One region of the Mesorhizobium sp. M7A.F.Ca.MR.148.00.0.0 genome, then DNA from elsewhere that is predicted to be linked to it. Evidence: riboswitches for the same ligand, from Rfam matches in the RefSeq annotation. Region 1 holds a riboswitch; each other region holds the start of a gene.

The links. A riboswitch is a leader RNA that binds a small molecule or an ion and turns the genes downstream of it on or off. The one in region 1 is predicted to bind cobalamin.
Region 2: it holds a riboswitch for cobalamin, as region 1 does, so the genes downstream of both, EOB49_RS04285 (aromatic ring-hydroxylating dioxygenase subunit alpha) here and EOB49_RS29815 (CbtB-domain containing protein) in region 1, are expected to answer to the same signal.
Region 3: it holds a riboswitch for cobalamin, as region 1 does, so the genes downstream of both, EOB49_RS15690 (ABC transporter ATP-binding protein) here and EOB49_RS29815 (CbtB-domain containing protein) in region 1, are expected to answer to the same signal.
Region 4: it holds a riboswitch for cobalamin, as region 1 does, so the genes downstream of both, EOB49_RS21540 (DUF1636 family protein) here and EOB49_RS29815 (CbtB-domain containing protein) in region 1, are expected to answer to the same signal.

Annotation. Positions count from the first base shown of each region.
Region 1 covers NZ_RZTB01000141.1:21-5,350, forward strand. Annotated here, with positions in the region: gene EOB49_RS29800 (isoprenylcysteine carboxylmethyltransferase family protein) at 130-606, opposite strand; gene EOB49_RS29805 (DUF1624 domain-containing protein) at 603-1,601, opposite strand; gene EOB49_RS29810 (MFS transporter) at 1,824-3,023, shown strand; cobalamin riboswitch at 3,089-3,285, shown strand; gene EOB49_RS29815 (CbtB-domain containing protein) at 3,321-3,500, shown strand; gene EOB49_RS29820 (CbtA family protein) at 3,516-4,307, shown strand; gene cobU (bifunctional adenosylcobinamide kinase/adenosylcobinamide-phosphate guanylyltransferase) at 4,300-4,815, shown strand; gene cobO (cob(I)yrinic acid a,c-diamide adenosyltransferase) at 4,817-5,330, shown strand, end outside.
Region 2 covers NZ_RZTB01000007.1:17,715-23,795, reverse strand. Annotated here, with positions in the region: gene EOB49_RS04300 (serine kinase) at 1-739, opposite strand, end outside; gene EOB49_RS04295 (PqqD family protein) at 787-1,218, opposite strand; gene EOB49_RS04290 (hybrid-cluster NAD(P)-dependent oxidoreductase) at 1,349-2,449, opposite strand; gene EOB49_RS04285 (aromatic ring-hydroxylating dioxygenase subunit alpha) at 2,475-3,722, opposite strand; cobalamin riboswitch at 3,837-4,039, opposite strand; gene EOB49_RS04280 (DUF680 domain-containing protein) at 4,549-4,746, shown strand; gene EOB49_RS04275 (DUF680 domain-containing protein) at 4,833-5,033, shown strand; gene EOB49_RS04270 (DUF680 domain-containing protein) at 5,102-5,338, shown strand; gene ugpC (sn-glycerol-3-phosphate ABC transporter ATP-binding protein UgpC) at 5,416-6,081, opposite strand, start outside.
Region 3 covers NZ_RZTB01000035.1:5,773-11,853, forward strand. Annotated here, with positions in the region: gene EOB49_RS15680 (alanine racemase) at 1-629, shown strand, start outside; gene EOB49_RS15685 (AraC family transcriptional regulator) at 634-1,467, opposite strand; cobalamin riboswitch at 1,723-1,930, shown strand; gene EOB49_RS15690 (ABC transporter ATP-binding protein) at 2,092-2,880, shown strand; gene EOB49_RS15695 (ABC transporter substrate-binding protein) at 2,930-3,877, shown strand; gene EOB49_RS15700 (iron ABC transporter permease) at 4,013-4,999, shown strand; gene EOB49_RS15705 (metal ABC transporter permease) at 5,030-5,881, opposite strand; gene EOB49_RS15710 (metal ABC transporter permease) at 5,878-6,081, opposite strand, start outside.
Region 4 covers NZ_RZTB01000065.1:235-6,315, forward strand. Annotated here, with positions in the region: partial or broken gene EOB49_RS21530 (cobaltochelatase subunit CobN) at 1-435, opposite strand, end outside; gene cobW (cobalamin biosynthesis protein CobW) at 454-1,506, opposite strand; gene EOB49_RS21540 (DUF1636 family protein) at 1,509-1,937, opposite strand; cobalamin riboswitch at 1,976-2,180, opposite strand; gene EOB49_RS21545 (winged helix-turn-helix domain-containing protein) at 2,210-3,409, opposite strand; gene EOB49_RS21550 (NADH-quinone oxidoreductase subunit A) at 3,740-4,105, shown strand; gene EOB49_RS21555 (NADH-quinone oxidoreductase subunit B) at 4,096-4,677, shown strand; gene EOB49_RS21560 (NADH-quinone oxidoreductase subunit C) at 4,682-5,284, shown strand; gene EOB49_RS21565 (NADH-quinone oxidoreductase subunit D) at 5,285-6,081, shown strand, end outside.

The DNA of each region.
Region 1 (5,330 bases):
AACGGCATGGATCCTAGGGTCTCCGCGACGGAGCTGCGCTCCTGCTTCGCCCTAGGATGACGAAGTTCGCTAATCGCCGAAGTGTGCACCTGTCAAAACCTCTCCGCGATGGAAACCAGGGGCGCCAGCTCAGATCCAGCGGCGCACGCGTTTGGCGTAGTCGCGGTACTTCTTGCCGAATTTTGCCGCCAGCACCTTTTCCTCGCCTTCGATCGCCATTTTTTGCGTGGCATAGGCGGCGATGAACGCGAGCGGCAGGAACCACACGATGCCCGAGATAAAGGCGACGCCGATCAACAGCAGGGTGTTGGCCAGATACATCGGATTGCGGGTGATGCCGAAGGGACCCGTGGTGACCAGGTGATCGGGCACAGCGTTCGGGTTCAGCGTGGTCTCGGCGCGGACCATGGTGCGGATCGCGGTGACCCAGAGCGCGGCGACGGCAAACAGCGCCACCCAGCCGGTGGCGAAAAGAATATCGCCCAGGAGGTCACCGATCCAGGGCAGGGGATAGAGCAGGCCCAGCGCGATGCTGATGGCGATGGCGGCGGTGTAGATCAGCGGCGGCCACGGTATGAGCCCCGGCTTCGGCTGGTTCTCGGTCATTTGACCCCTTCCTCCATCAACTTGCTGTCGGTCTTGGCGGTACACATGCCGGCGAGATCGGACAGATGCGTCTTCCATTCCGCAGTCTGATCGTTGTTGTAGAGCCGATCAAGCGTTGCCTCGCCCTCGAGCGTATCGAGCATGCAGACACAGTAGCTCGTACAGAACTCGGTGTCGCGCGACTGCTCGCAGGACAGCTGGCAGGTTTTGAGGAAATTTACCTGCGGGGTTTCGACCTGTGCCGGCATGATCTGCGAGAACAGCCACATGCAGCCGATCAGCAATGGCTGGTGGATCAGGTAGAACGCCAGGCTGTGCCGGCCGATAAAGACCAGCGGGTTGGCCCAGCGACCGGGCGCCAATTCGGCAAGCCGGGCAAGTACGCCTGAACCGGCGGCGAGTTTCGTCATCGCGATGCCCGCAAGCACGGCGCCGAACCATGGAAACAACGGAACGTAGTCGTTGGAGCGCGGATTGTTCGCCGACAGGCCTACCCACCACAGCCATGGGTGATCGAACGCCTCGAGGCGCAGATAGACAGGCGCCGTGATGACGAGCCCGGCGACGACCAGCGTCAACAAAGCCGGCAGGCGCAGGAAGGCGAGGCCGAGCAGGCTGGCCAGCGCGATCTCATGCAAGATGCCGAAGAAGATGAATCCATCCGGCGTGGCGATACGGGTGACGACCGATATCGCGATCGCGGCTCCCGCGACCATGGCGAATCGCTTCCAGAAGCCGTTCCAGCGGATTTGTCGGCCATGGGCGAGGTACAGGCTGACGCCGACCAGGAACAGGAAGGTCGAGGCGATGCCGCGCGCGTAGATCTTCCACCAGCCGAAGGCGGTCAGGCCGGGATCGGTGTAGCCGAAGAACTCCAGATCCCAGGTGAAATGGTAGCTCGCCATGGCGATCAGCGCGATGCCGCGCACGATGTCGATAGCGACGATGCGCTTTGGTCGATCCGGAACGGGTGCGGTCGGCGTTTGGATGCTCATGGTCTCGCATTCTGATTCAGCCCCGCTGGAGGACTATCACGGTTGCCCGGCACAAAAGAAGACCGGCAACTCTGCCGACAACCCGGGCCAGCCGCGGCATTGGGCCAGTGCAGGGAAGCCTTTGGCCGGCTTCGCTTTTGCCGGATGCGCGTCGGTTTCCTCTTATTGGCGCTGGGATCGCCACCTCAGATTTGACCCGGTGAATCTGCTTCGGGGAAAGCAATGTCCACCCATGTGCGCCATCCGATCTGGCTGCCGGCTCTCAAGGCCGCGGACGCGCGCACCTTCGCGTCGCTCTATGCGGTCGAATCCTTCGCCCGCGCCACGGTGTCGAGCGTCATCCCGATCCAGGCCTACGAGATCCTGCACAACGAGCAGATCGTGTCGATGCTTTACACAGTCGTGGCGATGCTCGGCCTGTCGGTGACATTGTTCATGCCGATGCTGATCCGCCGTTTTGCCCGCCGCTGGGTCTACACGGCGGGCGCCTGCCTGCTGGCCGTCGGCTCGCTGTTCTTCGTTACCGACACGCTTGCCGGGCAACTGGCCGGCATGCTGTGCCGGGTGATGGGCGCCAGCGCGCTGTCGATCACGCTCAATCTCTACATCATGGACCACATCCGCAAGACCGACTTCATGCAGGCCGAATCGCTGCGCATGGCGTGGTCGATGCTGGCCTGGACCGGTGGGCCGACGCTCGGCATCTTCCTCTACACGCGCTTCGGCATCTATGCTGCGCATGGTGCGGTCGCGGTGTTCGCGTTTGCCCTGCTGGCGCTGTTCTGGACCTACCGCCTCGGCGACAACCAGTCTATCCGTCCGGGCAAGACGCGCCCCGTCAATCCGCTCGCCAATATCGGCCGCTTCGTGCCGCAGCCCAGGCTCAGGCTGGCTTGGCTGATCGCCTTCGGCCGCTCCTGCTTCTGGACGACGTTCTTCGTCTATGGGCCGTTGTTCATGGTCATCACAGGTGAGGGCAAGCTGGCCGGCGGCCTGCTGGTTTCGGCCGGCAACGCGCTGTTGTTCATGGCGATTTTCTGGGGCAAGGCAGGAAAGCGCTTTGGTGGCCGCGGGACCATGACATTCGCCTATTTCGCCATGTCGGCCGCGCTTTTGGCGGCGGGCTTCGTCGGCGAAACCGTGCCGCTGCTTACCGGCGCCTTCCTGCTTGGCGGTGCCTTCTTCACCATTGCGCTCGACGCCCTCGGCTCGACCGCCTTCATGCGCTCGGTGCGCTCCTATGAAAGATCTCAGATGGCAGCGGTCTACCGCACCTATCTCGACTTTTCCGAGTTGACGCCGCCGCTGGTCTATTCGGTGGCGCTGGCCTTCTTCGGCCTGGGCTCGGTGTTCGTCACGCTCGGTCTGCTGGCGGCGGTCTGCGGCTTTGTGACGTGGCGCTATCTGCCGAAATCACTTTGACCTTCATGGCGCATTCGCAATGGTCACCGGCGGAATTTGGTTTGCCGGAAGCGAGGATTCTGCCTATAGTCACCGGTGTCGCCGGTTCCATTTTGGAGCCAAGAGGGAATGCGGTGAGGGCGAATTTCGCCCAATGCCGTGGCTGCCCCCGCAACTGTGTGCGGTAGTCCTCTCCATAAACCACTGAAGATTTTTCTTCGGGAAGGTGGGGAAGGACGCTGATCCGTGAGCCAGGAGACCTGCCGGCGACAGGAAACTGACTTCGATGCCCTCGGGTGGAGGGCGAAAGGACAAGACATGACTACCGCTTCCGTCTCCCTCGGCACCTCCGTCTCCTCGCAGTCGCGCCTCATGCAGCTCGCGCTTGCCGCGTTGCTCGGCATTTTCGTGATGGGCTTTGTCGGCTTCTCGCATATCGATGCGGTCCACAATGCGGCTCACGACTATCGCCATTCGATGGCGTTTCCCTGCCACTGACGAGGGGCTGACATCATGAACCTGTTTCGCAACGTCGTGTTCATCGCGGCGATCGCAGGGCTCGTGGCCGGCGTCGTCCTCGCCTGCCTGCAAGCCTACGCCACCGTGCCGCTGATCCTGAAGGCGGAAGTCTACGAACAGGCGGGCGGCGGGCATCACCATGACCATGTCGCTCCGGCCGTAACGGATAGCAATGCCATGAGCACAACTGCTCTGGCGGGAGATGCCATGAGCTCTGCTGCCCCGGCGGCGGAAGCCACTCCGGCAGACGAAGGCTGGGCGCCGGCAGATGGTTTCGAGCGTTTCGCCTTCAGCGTGCTTGCCAACATTGTCACCGGCATCGGCTTCGCCTTGATCCTGGTCGCGGTCTCCGAATTCGCCGGCGGCATCGGTGGCTGGCGCCAGGGCGTGTTCTGGGGCCTGGCCGGCTTCGCCGTGTTCACGCTGGCGCCTGGCCTCGGCCTGCCGCCGGAACTGCCGGCCATGCCGGCCGCCGATCTCACCCAGCGCCAGATCTGGTGGTGGGCAACGGTGGCGGCGACCGCTGCCGGTCTCGGCCTGATCGCGTTCCGCAAGTCGCTGCCGCTGGCGATCCTTGCCCTCCTTTTGATCGTCGCGCCGCATATTGTCGGTGCGCCGCAGCCCGGCAGTTACGAGACGGCGATTCCGGAAGGGCTGCATCACCAGTTCGTGGTGGCGGTGACCGTGACCAATCTGGTGTTCTGGCTGGTGCTCGGCGCGGTCGTCGGTGTGGTGCGTGGCCGCTTCACCGGCACCGCGACCAGCCTGCGCGACAGCTTTGCCTGATCGCAAGACACTGACCTTCCTCATCGGCGGTGCGCGCTCCGGCAAGAGCGCGCACGCCGAAATTTTGGCGACCGCCTTGCCGCCTCCCTGGATCTATGTCGCCACGGCGCAAGCCTATGATGACGAGATGCATGAACGCATCGCGTTGCACCGATCGCGGCGCGGCGAAGGCTGGACGACCATCGACGCACCGCTCGATCTCGCCGGTACGCTTGCCGCCTTGCCGGAGGATCGGCCGGTGCTTGTCGACTGCCTGACGCTGTGGCTGACCAACCACATGCTGGCTGAACACGATTTCGAGCTGGAATGCCGGCGATTGACGGAGGTGCTGTCGCGGCCGCGCGGGCCCTGGTTCGTGGTGTCCAATGAGGTCGGACAAGGCATCGTGCCGGACAATGCACTGGCGCGCCGGTTTCGCGATGCCGCCGGCCGGCTCAACCAGCAGGTCGCCGCCGTTGCCGACATGGTGCTGCTGATGGTGGCGGGGCTGCCGCTCAAGGTGAAATGACATGACCGACATCGACAATAGGGACGAAGAACGCCACCGCGCCAAGATGGCCAAGCGCAAGGCTGTGCAGGATGCCGAGGTGGCGAGCAAGACGGTCGAGAAGGGCTTGCTCATCGTCAACACCGGACCGGGCAAGGGAAAGACCACGGCTGCCTTCGGCCTGGCGCTGCGGATGCTCGGCTACGGCAAGCGCGTCGGCGTTGTCCAGTTCATCAAGGGCAAGTGGCACACCGGCGAGAAGGACGCCTTCGCCGCCTTCGGCGACCGCGTCGTCTGGCACGCGATGGGCGAGGGGTTCACCTGGGAAACGCAGGACCTGAAGCGCGACATCGCCGCCGCCGAAGCCGCCTGGGCCAAGGTGCTCGAACTGATGGCCGATCCGTCGATCAGCCTGCTGGTGCTCGACGAACTGAACATTGCGCTGCGCTACGATTATCTCGACCTCGACAGAGTGGTTGTGGCGTTGAAGGCGCGGCGTGAGGGCCTGCATGTCGTGGTCACCGGCCGCAACGCCA
Region 2 (6,081 bases), on a different contig from region 1:
GCCAGTTGAGCGGACCATGCGCTTTCAGCCGATGCTTCAGCCCAAGCCGAACGAACCCCTGGGGATCCTGTTTGAGTGTTGAAAACAGTGGGTGGGCAGTCACGCCGTTGGAGAGGTCGACCAGCACATAGTCGTCGCCGACGCTGTCCAGTCCGTTGAGGAGGCCGGCGGCGACGGTTCCGGATTTCCCGGCGCCGCCCGCCCCGGCCAACAGCACGCCCTTGCCCTTGGTGCCGAGCGTCCCCGCATGGGCCAGCCGCATGCCACGTGCCGCATATTCCCAATGCAGGAAAGCCCGCAGCGGCGCTCCCGGCTCCCACGGTGGAAAGGCATCGGCCGAAGCCATCAATTGCACGCCAACGCGACGTTGCGGATCATAGAACTGCCAGAAATCCAGGTCGTGGAAATGGTTGCCGCGCAATCCGGCCTCGGCCAGCCGGGTGGCGAAGCCATGCTGCGTGAAGGGTCCCTGGCCCCAACTTGCCGGTACCGCGATGCCGTCAATACCGGGATGCGCGACGAAGATGCGGCAGATGTCGGCAGGCGTTCGGTTGCCCGGAGCACTGACAAAGCCATGAGCGACGGCATCCGCCAACGCGCCGGGGCTGACATGCGCGGTCAGATCCAGATGCGGCAAGCCCACCTCGCGGGTCAGCGGATAATGCGCGGCGCTGCTCTCCGCTTGCGCCAGGACATGGCGTGCGTAGTCAGTCAGGTTTTCGAGAGTGACGTTCGGCATGGTCTGCCTGTTCCGGAGCTGTCCGGCAACGAGAACCTGATGGCGCTTCAGTTGGCCTGCTTCACCGCGGGCCAGCCGAGGGGCTCCTCGACCTCGTGGATGGGATCGACGACAATGAGATCGGCGAGATCGTCATGGATGTCGACCTTGAGGGGCTCTCTGGCAGCGGCGAGCTGAGCCAGCAATTCGCTTGGAGCCTGTCTTGCCACGCCATCGGTTACGGCCGCCAGCAAACCGAATTCGAGCAATTGTGAAACAAAGCCGTCAATCGCGGCGGCATCGAGGGCGCCAATGCCGGTCGCGGCGCCGACCAGTTCGGAGGCAGGTACGCCGGACGACAGTGCATCCCAAAGTCTGCTGCCTGAATCAGAGAAGCCGAAATATTTGCCCGTGGTCAGGTCAAGAACGACGGCTTCGCCGTCGAAGGATTCAAAGACGATATCCTTGCTGGCAATGGCATAGATGCCGGATTGTCGCATGTTTGCTCCCCCGCCGAGCAGGCCGCGGAGATGATCTTCGGGCCTTACGGTCAACCCCACCGTTGCAGGCGTCTAACCATTTGCAGGGTTTTTGGCAAGATGGCGCAGGCTCGGGGGCGAGCGCAGCCGGTCACGCTTCGATTTCAAGCGCAGAAAGCGGCTTCGAGCAACAGGCGAGGATAAAGCCGTCCTCGATTTCGTGATCGAGGATGCCGCCATTGTGACTCATCTCGACATCGCCCGCGATCTTCCTCACCTTGCAGGTGCCGCACAGGCCGAACTCGCAGGCGGCGGGAATCCGCACCCCAGAGGCGCGTGCCGTCTGCAGCACGGTCTGGCCGGCGACGCATTCGGCGTCGACATCGGAAAGCGAAAACCGGATTGGTGTCACGGCCTCGACGGCAGCAGCAGCGCCGTCTTCCGCCGGCGGCGAGAATGGCGCCGGGATCTCCTCCACGGCAGGCGCAGCAAAGCTTTCCTGATGGTATTTCGCCATGTCGAAGCCGGCGGCGTCCAGCATGCCGCGCACGGCGCGCATGAAGGGATCGGGGCCGCAGCAGAAAATCTCGCGCTCGCGGAAATCGGGCGCCAGCAATGGCAGCCGGATCGCGTCGATGCGGCCCATATGGCCGAACCAGCCCTCGCGGCTCGACCGCTCCTCGATCATGAAGCCGAGCGACAGGCCGGGCATGCGGCTGCCGAGCAGCTCGAGTTCCTTGCGGAAAATGATCTCTTCCGGGCGGCGCGCACAGTTGACGAAGCCGACATCTGTCCATGGCGCACAGTCGTTCAACCAGCGCAGCATCGACATCATCGGCGTCACGCCGGAGCCCGCCGAAATGAACAGATATTTGGCCGCCGGGTGGCTATGCAGCGAAAAATCACCGGTCGGCCCATAGGCCTTGACGTGTGAGCCCGGCGTCAGATAGTCGAACATCCAGCGCGTGCCGGTGCTGCCTGCCTGCGCCTTGACCGTCACCGCGATCGAGAACGGCCGCGACGGCGAGGACGACAGCGTGTAGGTGCGCATCAGCGGCCCCTCCGATGTCGGCAGTTCCAGCGTCACGAACTGGCCCGGCTTGTAGCGGAACCAGGTCTGGTTGTCGGAGCGGAAGGTGAAGGTCTTCACGTCCGGCGCTTCGTCGCTGACGCCGATCACTTCCAGCACCTGCAGCCGGTCGTTCCAGGGCGTCATCTGGTCGAGATGGCGATAGAGGCCAAGGTCCGTCATCGCATTCATCCTCTTGTCCCCTGGGCTAGGCGACGCTGCGCAGGGCCGGCCGGCCGCCTTCGGCAAGGCGCGGCCCGATGAACGACGCGTACCACTCGACGAACTGGATCACGCCGCCCTCATGCAGCTCCGAATAGGGGCCTGGTTCGTAGGCCGGCGACAGGATGCCGAAGGCGTTTTCCTCGACGATGCGGCGGTCCTGGTCGTTGGTCTCGGTCCAGACATGGGTGAGCTCAGCGAGGTCGTAGTCGACGCCTTCGACCGCATCCTTGTGGACGAGCCATTTCGTCGTCACCGCGGTTTCCGTGGCACTGATCGGCAGCACGCGGAAGGTGACGGCGTGGTCGCCGAGGATATGGTTCCAGGTGGTCGGATAGTGGTAGAGCAGCAAGGAGCCGATGCGGTCGGTTGAAACGCTGTCGGACAGGTTCTTCTGGACCGCCCGTTTTCCCGTCATGGTGTAGCTGACGGCATCGCGCAGCAGCGGCGCGCGGGTGGCGCGGTACTGCCCTGCCGGATCGATGCGGAATTTGCTCGGCAAGCCAGCGGCCTCGCATTTGGCCCAGTGCGCGACCATTTCAGGGTCGCTGTCGGCGCCTTGGACGCCGGTCACGGTCGGAGCCTCGGGGAAGGTCTTGCACAGTTCGGGGTGATTGGCGACGCAGTGGTAGCACTCGCGGTTGTTTTCCCAGACCAGCTTCCAGTTGCCCTTCTCGATGATCGTGCTCTCAAAGGCGATCTTTGCCTCACGCAAACGGTGCGGCAAAAGATAAGGTTCGATCATCGCCCGCATCGGCGCGAAATCCGCCGGCTCCTTGGCCAGGCAGATGAAGATGTAGCCGCCGACGCTCTCGCAGGCGACCGGCTTCAGGCCGAAATCACTCTTGTCGAAACCGTCGGCCATCTGGCGGGCAAACAGCAGGCGGCCGTCCAGCTGATAGGTCCACTGATGATAGGGGCAGACGAGCTTTGCCGCCGTACCCTTCTCCGTGTTGCACACGCGGCTGCCGCGATGGCGGCAGGAATTGTGGAAGGCGTTGATCTTGCCTTGCTGGTCGCGGACAAGGACAACCGGATAGTCACCGATCTGCACGGTGATGTAGCTGCCCGGCTTCGGCAGTTCGCAATCATGGCCGATGAACAGCCAGTCGCGATACCAGATAAGCTCCATGTCGAGCTTGAAGTAGTCTGGATCGGTGTAGAAGGGCTGCTCCAGTGAAAAGCCTTGCCGGCGCCCCTTCAGGAGCCTCAGCATGTCGTTGCGGATATCCATGTCCTGTCCTCGTTTCTAAGGACTGAACTGGTGGTGATGGAGGAAGGATTGAAACGCAGGCCGGCTAGGTGCCGGACATGCGCTATCCACCTCTTGACCGCCCACCGCGATCAGTCGAGTCTAAAAATCTCGGGCTGGTTTCCGGGCTCTGGAGTTGTCCTTGCGGACCATCGCGACACCTTCCCAGGCAGTTGCCCAGTGGTCTCCCGTTGCGACTTGAACTCCACCACCGTTGCGGGGGCAGCGCCGGATTCTGACCGGCTTCCCAATTCTCCGCCTCGTCGTCACGAAGCGGCACCTGAGATGGTATGATCTAACCACGATCGCGGGCGCGCCGTCGGCATGAAAACGACATCGTATCCATGCGGCGCGACACGGCATGCGAAACGTCACCGCAGATCGTCGCGGGCCGAAATCCCGCCTCCCGGGCCGCCATTTGCCGGCCGCGATCTTCCCTAATCCGACCCTTGGCGGGGGTCAAAAAAGGTTGACGGCTTCGAAAAGTGACTATTAGCTTGCCCTAAAATCGAACCGAACGGTTCGTTTCTGTTGACGGTGCGTGCAGGACGGTGTGAACGCTGGGCTTTGAAACAGTCAGTGATCCATCGGATGGCTAAACCTAACATACTGATATGAAGAAGAAAAATGTACCCGTAGATTCCCTTGGCACAATTTCAAGGTGTGGATTCATGGTCCACACGGAACAACTTCGTGATTGGAAAAGGCGGGGTTGCCCTCCCACATCGGGGCTGTCCGAACGACGCGATTTCATTTCCAAGACACGCCGCTAGACGGACGGAAAAAAGACGATACTGGAGTACCAAAAATGAAAAAGATCATTCTCACTGCCGCAGCCCTTCTGGCCATTTCCGGCAGCGCCTTCGCTGGTAGCGACCACTACGGTTCGAACGCCGCGGCAGCCACTGCTGTCGACAGCTCGTACACCGCTTCGACCAAGAAGTCGGAACCGGCTGCTCAGGCGCCTGCCCAGGGTGCTGACCACAACCTCTTCGGCAACAACTAACAGCCGATTCCCAGTCGACGGCGGGCTCGCTCGCCGCCCTGGCGAACTTCAGGCATTCGAAATTCGGACATTCAGGAGTATTTAAGATGAACAAGATCCTCATTGCTGCCGCCGCCGTTCTGGCCATCACCGGCAGCGCTTTCGCGGGCAGCGACAACTACGGTTCGAACGGCTCCAATCAGCCTGCCGCCGCTGTGGACCAGTCGTACACGGCTTCCACCAAGACCTCGGAACCGGCTGCCCAGACGCCCGCTCAGGGCAGCGACCGTAACCTCTTCGGTCGCTAATTACCAATTTCGCAACCGACGGCAGCTGTGTCTGTCGTCTGGCGAAATCCAGAATTCAGGAGACTAAAATGAACAAGATCCTTATTGCTGCCGCCGCCGTTCTGGCCATCACCGGCAGTGCCTTCGCCGGCAGCGACAACTTTGGCTCCAACGGCGCCAACCAGCCTGCGGTTACTTCGGTTGACAGCGCGCATACGAGCTCGGTCCGCAACAGCGGTGGCCTCGTCGAGAAGCTGCTCAATTCGTCGGGCGACGTAGAGAAGTCCGCCCCTCAGGGCAGCGACCGGAATCTCTTTGGCCGTTAACAGCCGAAGCTGATCTTCAACAAAAGAGTGGCGGGCCTGGCCCGCTGCTCTTTTTGCGTCCAAGACGCGGTCCTGCGTCAGGCCGCCTTCGCTTCAGCCTCATGAAGGGCAAACGACCGCCCATCGGTGTCGAAGATATGCAGGTCCTCGCCATTGGCGCTCAGCCTCAATGTCGAACCGCGCTTGACCTCGACATTGCCGGGCAGCTTGGTCACCAGCGGCAGGTCGGCGCGACCGATGTCGACATAGACCAGCTGCACCTCGCCGAGCTGCTCGACATAGTCGACCGTCCCCTCGAACAGATAGTCCGCGCCGCTGGCGATGATCAGGTCCTCCGGCCGCACGCCAAAACTCACCGCAGCGCCCTTCGCCGAAGCCGGCGTCGCGATCGGCACGGTTGCCTTGCGTCCGCCGACATGGCTGACGACGGTCGGATTGCCTGATTTGTCGATGGTTGCGGGCAGGATATTCATGGCCGGCGAGCCGATGAATTGCGCAACGAACAGATTGCCGGGCTTCTTGTAGAGGTCCATCGGCGTGCCGACCTGCTCGATATGGCCGTCCTTGAGCACCACGATGCGGTCGGCGAGCGTCATCGCCTCGACCTGGTCGTGGGTGACGTAGATCATGGTCGTGTTGGGCATCGATTCCTTGAGCTTGGCGATTTCGATGCGGGTGGCGACTCGCAGCGCCGCATCAAGGTTCGAAAGCGGCTCGTCGAACAGGAACACCTTCGGATTGCG
Region 3 (6,081 bases), on a different contig from region 1:
GGCTGCATTGCGAAGGCGTCATGGCCTACGAGGCGCATGCGCCGCTCATTCCCGGCCTTTTCGGCGGACCGGCAAAGGCATTGGCAAAGGCGTCGGCGCAGGCCGCGGCGTTCGTCGCCTGTCTCGGCGCCGACCAGCGCCGCATCCTGAACATCGGTGGCAGCAAGACCGCGCTGCTCCATCATGGCGGCGCGGCCAATGAGGTGTCGATGGGCTCGGCCTTTGTGCTGCCCAGCGACTTCGATACGCCAGGCCTCGACGGCTTCCAGTCGGCGGCCTTCATCGCCACGCCGATCCTGAAAATGGTCGAGCCGATGCTGCCCGGCCCGCCGGCCGTCACCCGCCTGCTGCAGGCGCTCGGCCGGTTCCCGCGCAAGGGTTGCTACCTCTATGGCGGCAAGTGGATGGCCGAGCCGGTCTTCCCAGAAGGCATGAAGGCGAACGGGCTGCTCGGCCTGTCCTCCAACCAGCAATTCATGGGCTTGCCCGCCGACGCGACCGCAAAGCCCGGCGACTACGCGTTTCTAAGGCCGACGCAGAGCGAAGCCGTGCTGCAGCAGTTCGGGTCGATCGCGGTGTTTTCCGGCGGCCGGATCGCCGATCGCTGGCCGGCGTTGCCGATGGCCTGACCGACTACGCCTTCACCGGTATCCAGATCTCCAGCCCGCCCTTGCCGCTGCGCGGGTCGAATTCGGGGCCGTAGCGTTCGAATTCCGGCGCGTCCGCGATCTCATGCCCGGAGGCCGGCAGCCATTTGTTCCAGATCGTGTTGACCGTCCGGCGGATGGTCGAGATGTGTTCGCGGTGGGCAAAGACCGCATATTTCTGCGCCGGCACCCGCACCCGGTAGAAGTCCCTGGGCAGGTCGGAGAAGTCAGACACTTCGACGCCGGCGATGTAGTCGAAATTGCCGGCATCGTCGCCGTTGACGCAGACGCCATAGGCGACGTCGCCGGTCTCGCCCGGAATGTTGCCGATATAGGGGCCGAAGCGCTGCCACTGCATCGGGATGGCGGCGCTGGTCTCGCAGCTGTAGCGTTCGCCGAGGCCGGCGATCAGGAACGGCCGGCTGGTCTCGAAACGCGGCGGTTCGAGATTGGTGAGGAGGGACTGGTCCATCAGGATCGGCTCCACGAGGTCGAGCTTGTCGAGTGTGCCCTGCGCGCGCACCAGTTCCGGCGTGGTGCCGAACTGATCGCGGAAGGCACGGGTGAACGCCTCATGCGAGTTGTAGCCGGCGTCGAGCGCGACGGCGAGGATGTCGGGCGCCCCGCCCGCCAGCTTGCGCGCCGCCTCGGTCAGCCGGCGTGAGCGCATGTAGCCCATCACCGACCGGCCGGTGGCGGCGCCGAAGGCGCGCGTCACATGAAAACGCGACACGCCGCTGCTTTGCGCGACATCATCAAGCGAGATCGCCTCCGGCAGATGGCTTTCGACGAACCACAGCGCTTTCTCGGTCGGGTCCATTTTCTCCTCGCATTGGCCAGATCATCCTGCCGTTTCCTGGCGCAGCCAGTTTGATCGAAATTGCGCATCCCGTGCAATCTGCGCCGATGCCGGTCGCCATCCTGCCAACCGCCCCATGAGCTTTCGCTTGACAGCGACCCGCGTCATCTCTTAGGTATGTTATATTATTACATGAAGAGAGCATGCGATGCCTGTTTCCCTTAGCTGGCCCACCACTCCGTCCGAGAAATCCATTGCGAAGCGATCGGCGCAAATCTACGCTGAAGCGGTGATGGTCCCCGAGTCGAAAGGCGAGGGGTGAAAAGGGAACACGGTGAGGCCTGCTCAGGTCGAGACCGTGGCTGCCCCCGCAACTGTAAGCGGCGAGCAAAATCCGTGAATGCCACTGGCCGGCAAGGCTGGGAAGGCTGGATGGCGCAACGACCCGTGAGCCAGGAGACCTGCCATCACTGAGTTGACCGGACGGGGTGTGCCGGGAGGAAACGCGAATCCCGGTCTTGTCGGCCGGTTCGCCAGCTTCCTTCCGTCGCCAGTTTTGGAAAGTGACGGAAAGTTGGACGGCTCCATCCATCGCATCGTCGTATATACGCTTTGCCGTCCCGGCAAGCCGGCGGGCAGCAGCCGATGACCGTAGCGCTTCTCGAAGCCCGTGACCTCTGCGTCACGGCGAACGGGCGGGATCTGGTTCAGGCGGTCAGCTTCTCGGTGGCCGCCGGCGATCGCCTTGCCATCATCGGTCCCAACGGCGCCGGCAAGACGACGCTGCTGCGCATGCTGTCGGGCATGCTGCGTCCGAGCTCCGGCGAGGTGAAGCTCGGCGGGCGCCGCCTGGACAGGATTTCAGCCGCCGAACGGGCGCTGCACATTGCCGTGGTCGGCCAGACCGACCAGCCCGATCCGCGGCTGGCGGTGATCGACTATGTCGAGCTTGGCCGGGTTCCGCACGCCGGGCTGCGGCGCAGGAGCGAGGAGCGCGAGATCGTCGTCGATGCACTGCGCCGGACCGGCCTGCTGCCGCTATTTGGCCGCACCATCGGCTCGCTGTCGGGCGGCGAGCGCCAGCGCGCCCAACTTGCGCGCGCCATCGCCCAGCAGCCAAAAATCCTGTTCCTCGACGAGCCGACCAACCATCTCGACCCGCGCGCCCGCGGCGAACTGCTCGACCTCGTGGCAGGCTTCGAGATGACGGTGATCGCGGTGCTGCACGATCTGGCGCTGGTGGCACCGTTCGCCACCAGGGTGGCGGTGATGAACCATGCCCGTCTGCAAGCGCTCGCCGCACCGCGCGAAGCCCTGACCCAAAAGCTGATCCGCGAGATTTTCGGCATCGATGTGCTGCGTCTGCGCCATCCGACCGAAGATCGCGAACTGACGGTGTTCGATGTGCCGAACCGTGCCGCGCCGCCGACGTGATTGAAGCCATTTCGTAGTCGACCCAATCCCATCCACAAGGAGCAAACCCGTGAAACGCCTGGCCCTTTCGCTTGTCCTCTCGCTGCTGGCCTCGACAGCCCTGGCCTTCCCGGTCACGGTCGACAGCTGCGGCAAGCCGCTGACCTTCGATGCGCCGCCGAAGCGCGCCGTCATCCAGGATCTCAACATGGCCGAGATGGCTTTCGCGCTGAAACTGCAGCCGTCGATCGTCGGCCTGACCGGCATCACCGGATGGTACAAGGTGGGTCCCGAATTCAAGGCCGAGCAGGGTTCGATCCCGGAACTGGCGCCGAAATATCCGACGCTCGAAAACCTCGTCGCGGTCGAGCCGGATTTCTTCTTCGCCGGCTGGTATTATGGCATGAAGCCGGGCGGCGAGGTGACACCCGATACGCTTGCCCCGCACGGCATCAAGACGCTGGAGCTGACGGAAAGCTGCGTCCATCTCGACAAGAGCCGTTCAGCCGCCTCGATGGACCTGCTCTATGGCGACGTCGAAAAGCTGGGCAAGATCTTCGGCAAGGAGGCCGAGGCGGAGAAGCTTGTTGCCGGCTGGAAGACGCGGCTCGCCGACATCACCGCCAAGGTCGGCAACGGCAAGGCAACGCGAGTGTTTCTCTATGATTCCGGCGAGGACAAGCCCTTCACCGCAGGCAAGTTCGCCATCCCCAGCGCCATGATATCAGCCGCCGGCGGCGACAACATCATGGCCGACATGGACACCAGCTGGGGCAACACGGACTGGGAAACGGTGGCGTCGCGCAATCCGCAATTCCTCATCCTGCTCGATTACCAGGATGGCGGCGGCTACAAGAAGCTGCTCGATTTCCTGAAGGTCCATCCGGCCATGAAAGAGACGGACGCGGTCAAGAACGAGCGCTTCGTCGCCCTGCGCTATGCCGAACTGACACCCGGACCCGCCAATATCGAAGCGATCGACAAAATCGCCAAGGCCATGCATCCGGAAGCGTTTTGATGCCTGTCGCCCAAAAGTGCGCAGCGGTTTTGGGGCAACGACATGCATGAGCAAAAGATCCTGGAAGTGCGTCGCACGCGTCCTGACAGACACGACGCATTTCCAGGTTTGCGCCATCCGGCATTCGCACTGGCCATGCTGGTGGGAGCGGCGGCGATCGCTGCTCTCGCATTGCTGTCGATCGCCTATGGCTCGACGCTGATCCCGCTGACCGACGTTGTTGCAGCACTTGGCCGCGCAATCGGCTTCAGTGGGCACGACGTGTCCGGGCCGGTCGGCAAGATCGTCGTCGATCTGCGGCTGCCGCGCACGGTCCTGGCCATCTGCGTCGGGGCCGGTCTCGGCGTCGTCGGTGCGCTGCTGCAGACGGTGACCCGCAACGACCTTGCCGACCCGTTCCTGTTCGGCCTGTCGTCGGGCGCCGCCGCGGGTGCGGTTTCCGTCATCACCGTCTTCGGAGACAGTTTCGGCATCTGGACATTGCCGGTCGCGGCCTTCACCGGCGGCATATTGGCTGCCGGTGTCGTCCTGCTGCTGGTTGCGCGGGTGAGGGGGCAAGGCCCGGAGCGGCTGATCCTTGCCGGCCTTGCCGTGTCCTTCATGTTCACCGCCTTGACCAATTATCTTGTCTTTGCCGGCGACCAGCGCGCCGCGCACTCCGTGCTGTTCTGGACCATGGGTGGGCTCGGCCTGGCGCGCTGGGACAATATCTGGCTCGGCGCCTTGGGTGCGGGCACTATCCTGGCTTACGCGCTGTGGAACCACCGCCGGCTCGATGCTTTCCTGGCCGGCGAAAACGCCGCCGAAAGCCTGGGCGTGCCGGTGGCGCGGATGCGAAGGATGACCTTTCTCGTCGCCGCCTTCTCGACGGCGATCCTGGTCTCGGTCGCCGGCGTCATCGGCTTCGTCGGGCTGATGATCCCGCATCTGTCGCGGCCGCTGGCGGGCCCCTTGCACCTGCGCCTGGTTGCCAGCTGCGCCGTGTTCGGCGCGGTGCTGTTGCTGGCCAGCGACCTTCTGGCTCGAACGCTGCTGCCGCCGCAGGAACTGCCGATCGGCATCATCACCAGCTCGGTCGGCGCGTTCTTCGTCGTCACCATGCTGATCCGCAACCGGCTTTGAGTGCGGCCTCGGCCGGGGCCAGCGCCGCTATTACTCTCCCGAAATGCCCAGTTGCACCTGTTGCTTTGGGCGCTTCGACTGGAACAGGGCAAGCAAAAAAACGCCGGCCTGAACCACGACGATCGTCGGGCCCGTGGCTGCGTCGATGTGATAGCTGAGGATCGTTCCCACGACGCTCGACCCGATGGCGGCCGCGGCAGCAATGGCGAGCATACGCTCAAAGCTCTTCGTCAAAAGAAAACCGATCGCTCCCGGCGCGATCAGCATGGCGATGACAAGGATGATCCCGACAGCCTTCAGCGAGGCCACGATGGTCAACGCGAGCAGCGTCAACAGCCCGAAATGCAGCAGATTGACGGGCAGGCCGATCGCGCGCGCATGGGCCGGATCGAAACAATAGAGCAGCAGATCCTTGCGTTTTGCCAGAACGATGAGGATCGCCGGCACGACGATGATCGCCGCCTCGATCACGTCGCGCCACTGGACGCCGAGCATGTTGCCGAACAGGATATGATTGAGATGCTGGTCGGTCTCGACCTTGACGAACAGAACCAGGCCAAACGCGAACATGCCTGAGAAGACGATGCCCATGACTGCGTCCTCCTTGATCCGGCTGTGCTGCTTGAGGTAGCCCGTCGCCAGCGCGCAGCCAAGCCCTGCCACGAATGCGCCGAAGGCAAGCGGGATCCCGGCGATATAGGCGAGCACAATACCCGGAAGCACGGCATGCGAAACGGCGTCGCCCATCAGCGACCAGCCCTTCAGGACGAGATAGCAGGACAACACCGCGCAGATGGCGCCGACCAGAATGGCGACGGTGAGACCGCGACGCATGAACTCATGGCTGAGCGGTTCGGCGATCCAGGACCAGATTGTCATCATGACGCGACCTGGGATGCGGCACGTGCCGCCCGGCGCGCGGCGAGACGGCCATGTTTGGGTGCGAAGACGAAGGCAGTCAGAAAGACCACGGTCTGCAGCACCACGATCAGTCCGCCAGTCGCGCCATCGAGAAAGAAGCTGAGATAGGCGCCGACCGCGCTCGTCGCCGCGCCGATCGCCATCGCGAGCAGGATCATGAC
Region 4 (6,081 bases), on a different contig from region 1:
CTCGCGGAAATAGTCGAGCAGGTCGTCGAGTTCCTCGCGCGGCAGCGTAGAGGCTTCGATCAGGCGCAAATCCTCGTCGCGGCATTCGCCGGGCAGCAGCGCCAGTTTTATGCCGCGTTCGCGGGCGGTCGAGGCGAGCTGGTCGCAGCCGTAGCGCCACCAGTCGTAGCCGCCGAGGATGCGCACGAGGATGATCTTGGCGTGGCGGGCGACGCTGTCGACCCAGAGGTCGACGGACATCGGATGGCGCAGGTCACGCAGTGCGGCCAGCCGCATCGAGGGCAGGCGGCCGGCATCGGCCTTCCAAGCTGCCGCCAGTCCGGCGAGGTCGCTGTCGGTGAAGGACAGCGCCACGATATCCGCCGGCGTCTGCCGCAGATCGACCGGCTCGGCGAGGTCGTCGAGCGAGGCGGATGTCGTGGTGAGGATGTGCATCGCGACCCGTGTCCGAAATCAGCCGGCGAGTATACGCTCGATCGCCGGGCGGTTCAGCCCCTTCAGGCCGATGACGACGAGGCGCGAACGGCGGTCGTCCTGCGCGGTCCAGGCGCGGTCATAGTAATGATTGACGCGCGGCCCGACGGCCTGCAGCAAGAGCCGCATCGGCTTGCCGCCGACTTCGACGAAGCCTTTTACGCGCAGCACGTTCTCTTCTTCTGCGACGGTGGCGACGCGCTTTGCCAGCTCGTCCGGATTGGCGATCGAGGCAATGTCGACGATGAAGGTGTCGAAGTCGTCATGCTCGTGGTCGAACGCGCCGTCATGATGGGATTTGCGGTTTTCGATGTCGTCCTCGACGGCGAGACCGAGCCCGAGCAGCACCGAGGGATCGACCTTGCCATGCGACGCCGGCACGATCTTCACGGCGCGGGCGGAGTGTTCGTTGATGATGGCGTTGGCGCGGGCGGTGCCGGCGGCGTCCATCAGGTCGCTTTTCGACAGGATGATCAGGTCGGCGCAGGCGATCTGATCCTCGAACAGTTCTTCCACCGGGTCGTCGTGGTCGAGCGTCTCGTCCCCGGCGCGCTGCGCCTGAAGTGCGTCCATGTCGTTGGCGACGCGGCCTTCGGCCAATGCCGGCCCGTCGACCACGGCGATGACGCCGTCGACTGTGACGCGGCTCTTCACGCTCGGCCATTGAAAGGCCTGGACCAGCGGCTTGGGCAGCGCCAGGCCCGAAGTCTCGATCAGGATATGGTCGACCCTCGGCGTCAGCGACAGGATCTTGTCAAGCGCCGGGACGAAATCATCGGCGACGGTGCAGCAGATGCAGCCATTGGCCAGTTCGACGATGTTTTCCTCCGGGCAGGTGTCGATGCCGCAGCCCTTCAGGATCTCGCCGTCGATGCCGATGTCGCCAAACTCGTTGACGATTATGGCAATGCGCTTGCCGCCGGCGTTTTCCAGGAGATGGCGGACCAGCGTCGTCTTGCCGGCGCCGAGGAAGCCGGTGACGACGGTGCAGGGAACGCGGGAGAGGTTCGCAGACGAATCTGGGGCAGTCATGGTCAGTCCTTCAGCATGTCGAGGGGAGGAATGCGGGCAACGAGGCCGCGCTTCAGGCTATCGGGACGGCCACGCCAGGGAATGAGGCCGTCGGTCGAGGTGGCGAAAAGCTTGGCGCCCGTGACGAGGTCGGCCCCGCTGGTCTCGGTCAGGTCGCCAAAGACATAGCTCCAGCAGCCGTCGCGCAGGATGGCGGCGCTGAGGCGCCGCTTGCAATTGCCAAGGCATTCGACGCTGCGGATGCGGATGTCGTCGCTGGATGCGGCGCGGCGCGTATCCTCCGCCAGCAATTCGCCGGCGCGGGGATGAGCGTCGGAGCCGGTCTCATCGCGGCAAGAGGCGCAGACGATGATGGTGACGCCGGCCAAGGCATCATCATGGCCGGACGAAATATCCGCTGTGCCAGCCGAAAAACTGCTGTCGTGGTCCAAAGATCGGGCTCCTTGCCCGGAAACCCGCCGGGCGATCGGATTCTAAAGTCGCAGACGGCAGGTCTCCTGGCTCGCGGGTCATCGCCTTGGGTAGCCGCCTTCCCGGGAACTCCCAGTGGCTTTCGGCCTTGGCTCTTCGCTTACAGTTGCGGGGACAGCCGCGGATTTGGGATTTTGCCCCGCACCGCATTCCCTCTTAGCTCTTGCCGTTGCGGGCAAGAGACCATCTGAACCGGATTTAGGCTTTTGCGAGCGGCGGTGTCAACGCGAGCTTACGACATGGCGATGTCGGCCAGCGCCGGACCCAAATCGCCGGCCGGGGTCACTTCCATGCGTTCGAGCCCGAGCCAGCCCTGCATCTGCTTCAATTCCTCGAACAGTTCTGCAGCGGTTTCAGGTGGCGCCTTGGGCTCGGCGTAGGCCGCATGGACCCGCAGCACGCTGGCCGGACGATCTGCCTTGAGGTCGACGCGTGCCACGATCCTGTCGCCGAGCAGGAACGGCAGGACATAATAGCCGTATTGCCGCTTGTCGGCCGGCGTGTAGATCTCGATGCGGTAATGGAAATCGAACAGCCGCTCGGTGCGCGATCGTTCGAAGACAACCGGATCGAAGGGCGCCAGCAGGGCGCGGGCCCCGATTTTGCGCGGCAGGCGGGCGTCCCGGTGAAGATAGGCCGGCTTGTCCCAGCCTTCGACACGCACCGGCAGCAACTCGCCGGTTTCAACCAGTTCCTCCAGCCGGCCTTTCATGTCGGCCGGCGACAGGCGGAAATAATCGCGCAAATCGCCTGAAGTCGCCACGCCGTGGGCGCGGGCGGAAATGCGCAGCAATTCGCGGTGCGCGTCCTCAGGCGTCGGCACTGGGAGGTCGAGGATCGCCTGCGGCAGCACGCGCTCGGGCAGATCATAGAAGCGCTCGAACCCGCGACGATGCGCCGTGGTGATGCGGCCTGCCCAGAACAGCCATTCGAATGCGTGCTTGGCATGGCTCCAGCCCCACCAGCCACCCGAGCCTTTCTGGCCTTCGAGCGCGGAAGCGGCAATCGGGCCGCGCTCGGCGACCTGGCGGTAAATCTCTTCGATATAGGCGGCGTGCTCGCGGCCCCATTTGGCGAGGCCCAGATACATTTCGTCGCCGCGCTCGGCGCGCTGCATGCGCCAGCGCATCAGCGGGTAGGTCTCGACCGGCAGGAAGGACGCCTCGTGCGCCCAGTATTCGAAAACCGTGCGCTTACGCGTCACGGCCGCGTTGTCGAGCAGCGAGAACGGGTAGGGACCAAGGCGCGAATAGAGCGGCATATAATGAGCGCGCACCACCGCGCTGACGGAATCGATCTGCAGCAGGCCGGTGCGGGAGAGGGTGCGGGCAAAATGCCGGCGGTCGGGCGTGCCGGTCGGGCGGGGATCGAGAAACCCCTGGGCGGCAAGCGCGATGCGACGGGCCGTGGGGAGCGAGATCTTTTCCTTCATGCAGGCATCACTTTGAAGTGTTTGACCGAGGGTCGAATGGCTGATTCCAACCCATGCTAGCAGGGTTTTGGCTGCATCCATGTCAGGAGAGAAAAGTGGAGTAAAACGCGAAGGAAATCAAACAGGAGCAGATCGGACCAGTTTGCCGCGATATGCCGTCCAGCTCGGTGTTTTGAACAAGGTTTGACTTGCTTCGCTGGAAGTGCTGCGCTAACCCTCGCCGCGTTGCAGCATAGGCCCTTAAAACGGTTCAGCGGTTAAACTGTCACGCTTCCGCATTAGGGTCCGGTGCTGTAATCAAACTGGATTGGCGCCAACGGAAAGCCGAGCATGAACGCACTCTTGAGCTCATACCTGCCCATCGTCCTGTTCATAGGCGTGGCGCTGGTTGTCGGCCTTGCGCTGCTGGCCGCGCCCTTCCTGGTGGCCTACCGCAATCCCGATCCCGAAAAGCTTTCCGCCTATGAGTGCGGTTTCAACTCGTTCGACGACGCCCGCATGAAGTTCGACATCCGTTTCTACCTGGTGTCGATCCTGTTCATCATCTTCGACCTGGAAGTGGCCTTCCTGTTTCCGTGGGCGGTGTCGTTTTCGAAGATCGGCATGCTCGGTTTCTGGTCGATGATGGTGTTTCTGGCGGTGCTGACCATCGGCTTTGCCTATGAATGGAAAAAAGGAGCGCTGGAATGGGATTGAACGACAGTTCAGGCACCCTCGTCGCGCCGAAGCCCAAGGGTATTATCGATCCCAACACCGGCAGGCCGGTGGGGGAGGACGATCCCTTCTTCCTCGAGATCAACAACGAGTTGGCCGACAAGGGCTTTCTGGTCACTTCGACCGAGGCGCTCATCACTTGGGCGCGCAGCGGGTCGCTGATGTTCATGACGTTCGGCCTCGCTTGCTGCGCGGTCGAGATGATCCACACCTCGATGCCGCGCTATGATTCGGAGCGGTTCGGCGTCGCGCCGCGCGCGTCCCCGCGCCAGTCCGACATCATGATCGTCGCCGGCACGCTGACCAACAAGATGGCGCCGGCGCTGCGCAAGGTCTACGACCAGATGCCGGAACCGCGCTACGTCATCTCGATGGGCTCCTGCGCCAATGGCGGCGGCTATTACCACTACTCCTATTCGGTGGTGCGCGGCTGCGACCGCATCGTGCCCGTCGATATCTATGTGCCCGGCTGCCCGCCGAGCGCCGAAGCGCTGCTCTACGGCATTCTTCTCTTGCAGAAGAAGATCCGCCGCACCGGCACGATCGAACGGTAAATCCATGACCGCATCCCTGAGCGAACTGTCGAACTATCTCGGCGAGAAGCTGATCGGCCGCGTGAACGAGGCTGATATCGCCTATGGCGAACTCACCATCCGCGTCGAGCCGCGCGATCTGGTCGAGGTCATGACCTTCCTGCGCGACGATGCGCGCTGCCAGTTCATCTCGATCATCGACGTCTGCGGCGCCGACTATCCGTCGCGGGCCAAGCGCTTCGACGTCGTCTACCATCTCCTGTCGCCGAAGCAGAATGTGCGCATCCGCATCAAGGTGCAGGCCGACGAGGAAACCATGGTGCCATCGATCACCGGCGTCTTTCCCGGTGCCGACTGGTTCGAGCGCGAGACCTACGATCTCTACGGCGTGCTGTTTTCGGGCCATCCCGATCTGCGCCGCCTGCTGACCGACTATGGTTTCGAAGGCCACCCGCTGCGCAAGGATTTCCCGCTGACCGGCTTCGTCGAGGTGCGTTACGACGACGAAGCCAAGCGCGTTATCTACGAGCCGGTCGAGCTCAAGCAGGAATTCCGCAATTTCGATTTTTTGTCCCCGTGGGAAGGTACGGATTACGTGCTGCCGGGTGACGAGAAGGCAAAGCAGTAAATGGCTGAAACTTCGGTCCGCAACTTCAACATCAATTTCGGCCCGCAACACCCTGCGGCGCACGGCGTTTTGCGCCTTGTGCTGGAGCTGGACGGCGAAGTCGTCGATCGCGTCGATCCGCATATCGGGCTCTTGCATCGCGGCACCGAAAAGCTGATCGAGGCCAAAACCTACCTGCAGGCGATTCCCTATCTCGACCGGCTCGACTATTGCGCGCCGATGAACCAGGAGCACGCCTTCGCGCTTGCCGCCGAGCGCCTGCTCGGCATCGAAGTGCCGAAGCGCGGCCAGCTGATCCGCGTTCTCTACTGCGAAATCGGCCGCATCATGTCGCACATCCTCAATGTGACGACGCAGGCGATGGACGTCGGCGCGCTGACGCCGCCGCTGTGGGGCTTCGTCGAGCGCGAAAAGCTGATGGTGTTCTATGAGCGCGCCTCGGGTTCGCGCATGCATGCCGCTTACTTTCGCCCCGGTGGCGTCCATCAGGATCTGCCGCAGAAATTGGTCGAGGACATCGGCAAGTGGATCGACCCGTTCCTGAAGTCGATCGACGACCTCGATCAGCTGCTGACCGGCAACCGCATCTTCAAGCAGCGCAATGTCGACATCGGCATCGTCTCGCTGGAGGATGCCTGGGCCTGGGGTTTTTCGGGCGTGATGGTGCGCGGTTCGGGCGCTGCCTGGGACCTGCGCAAGTCGCAGCCCTATGAATGCTATTCGGAAATGGATTTCGACATTCCGATCGGCAAGAACGGCGACTGCTTCGACCGCTACCTCGTACGCATGGAAGAAAT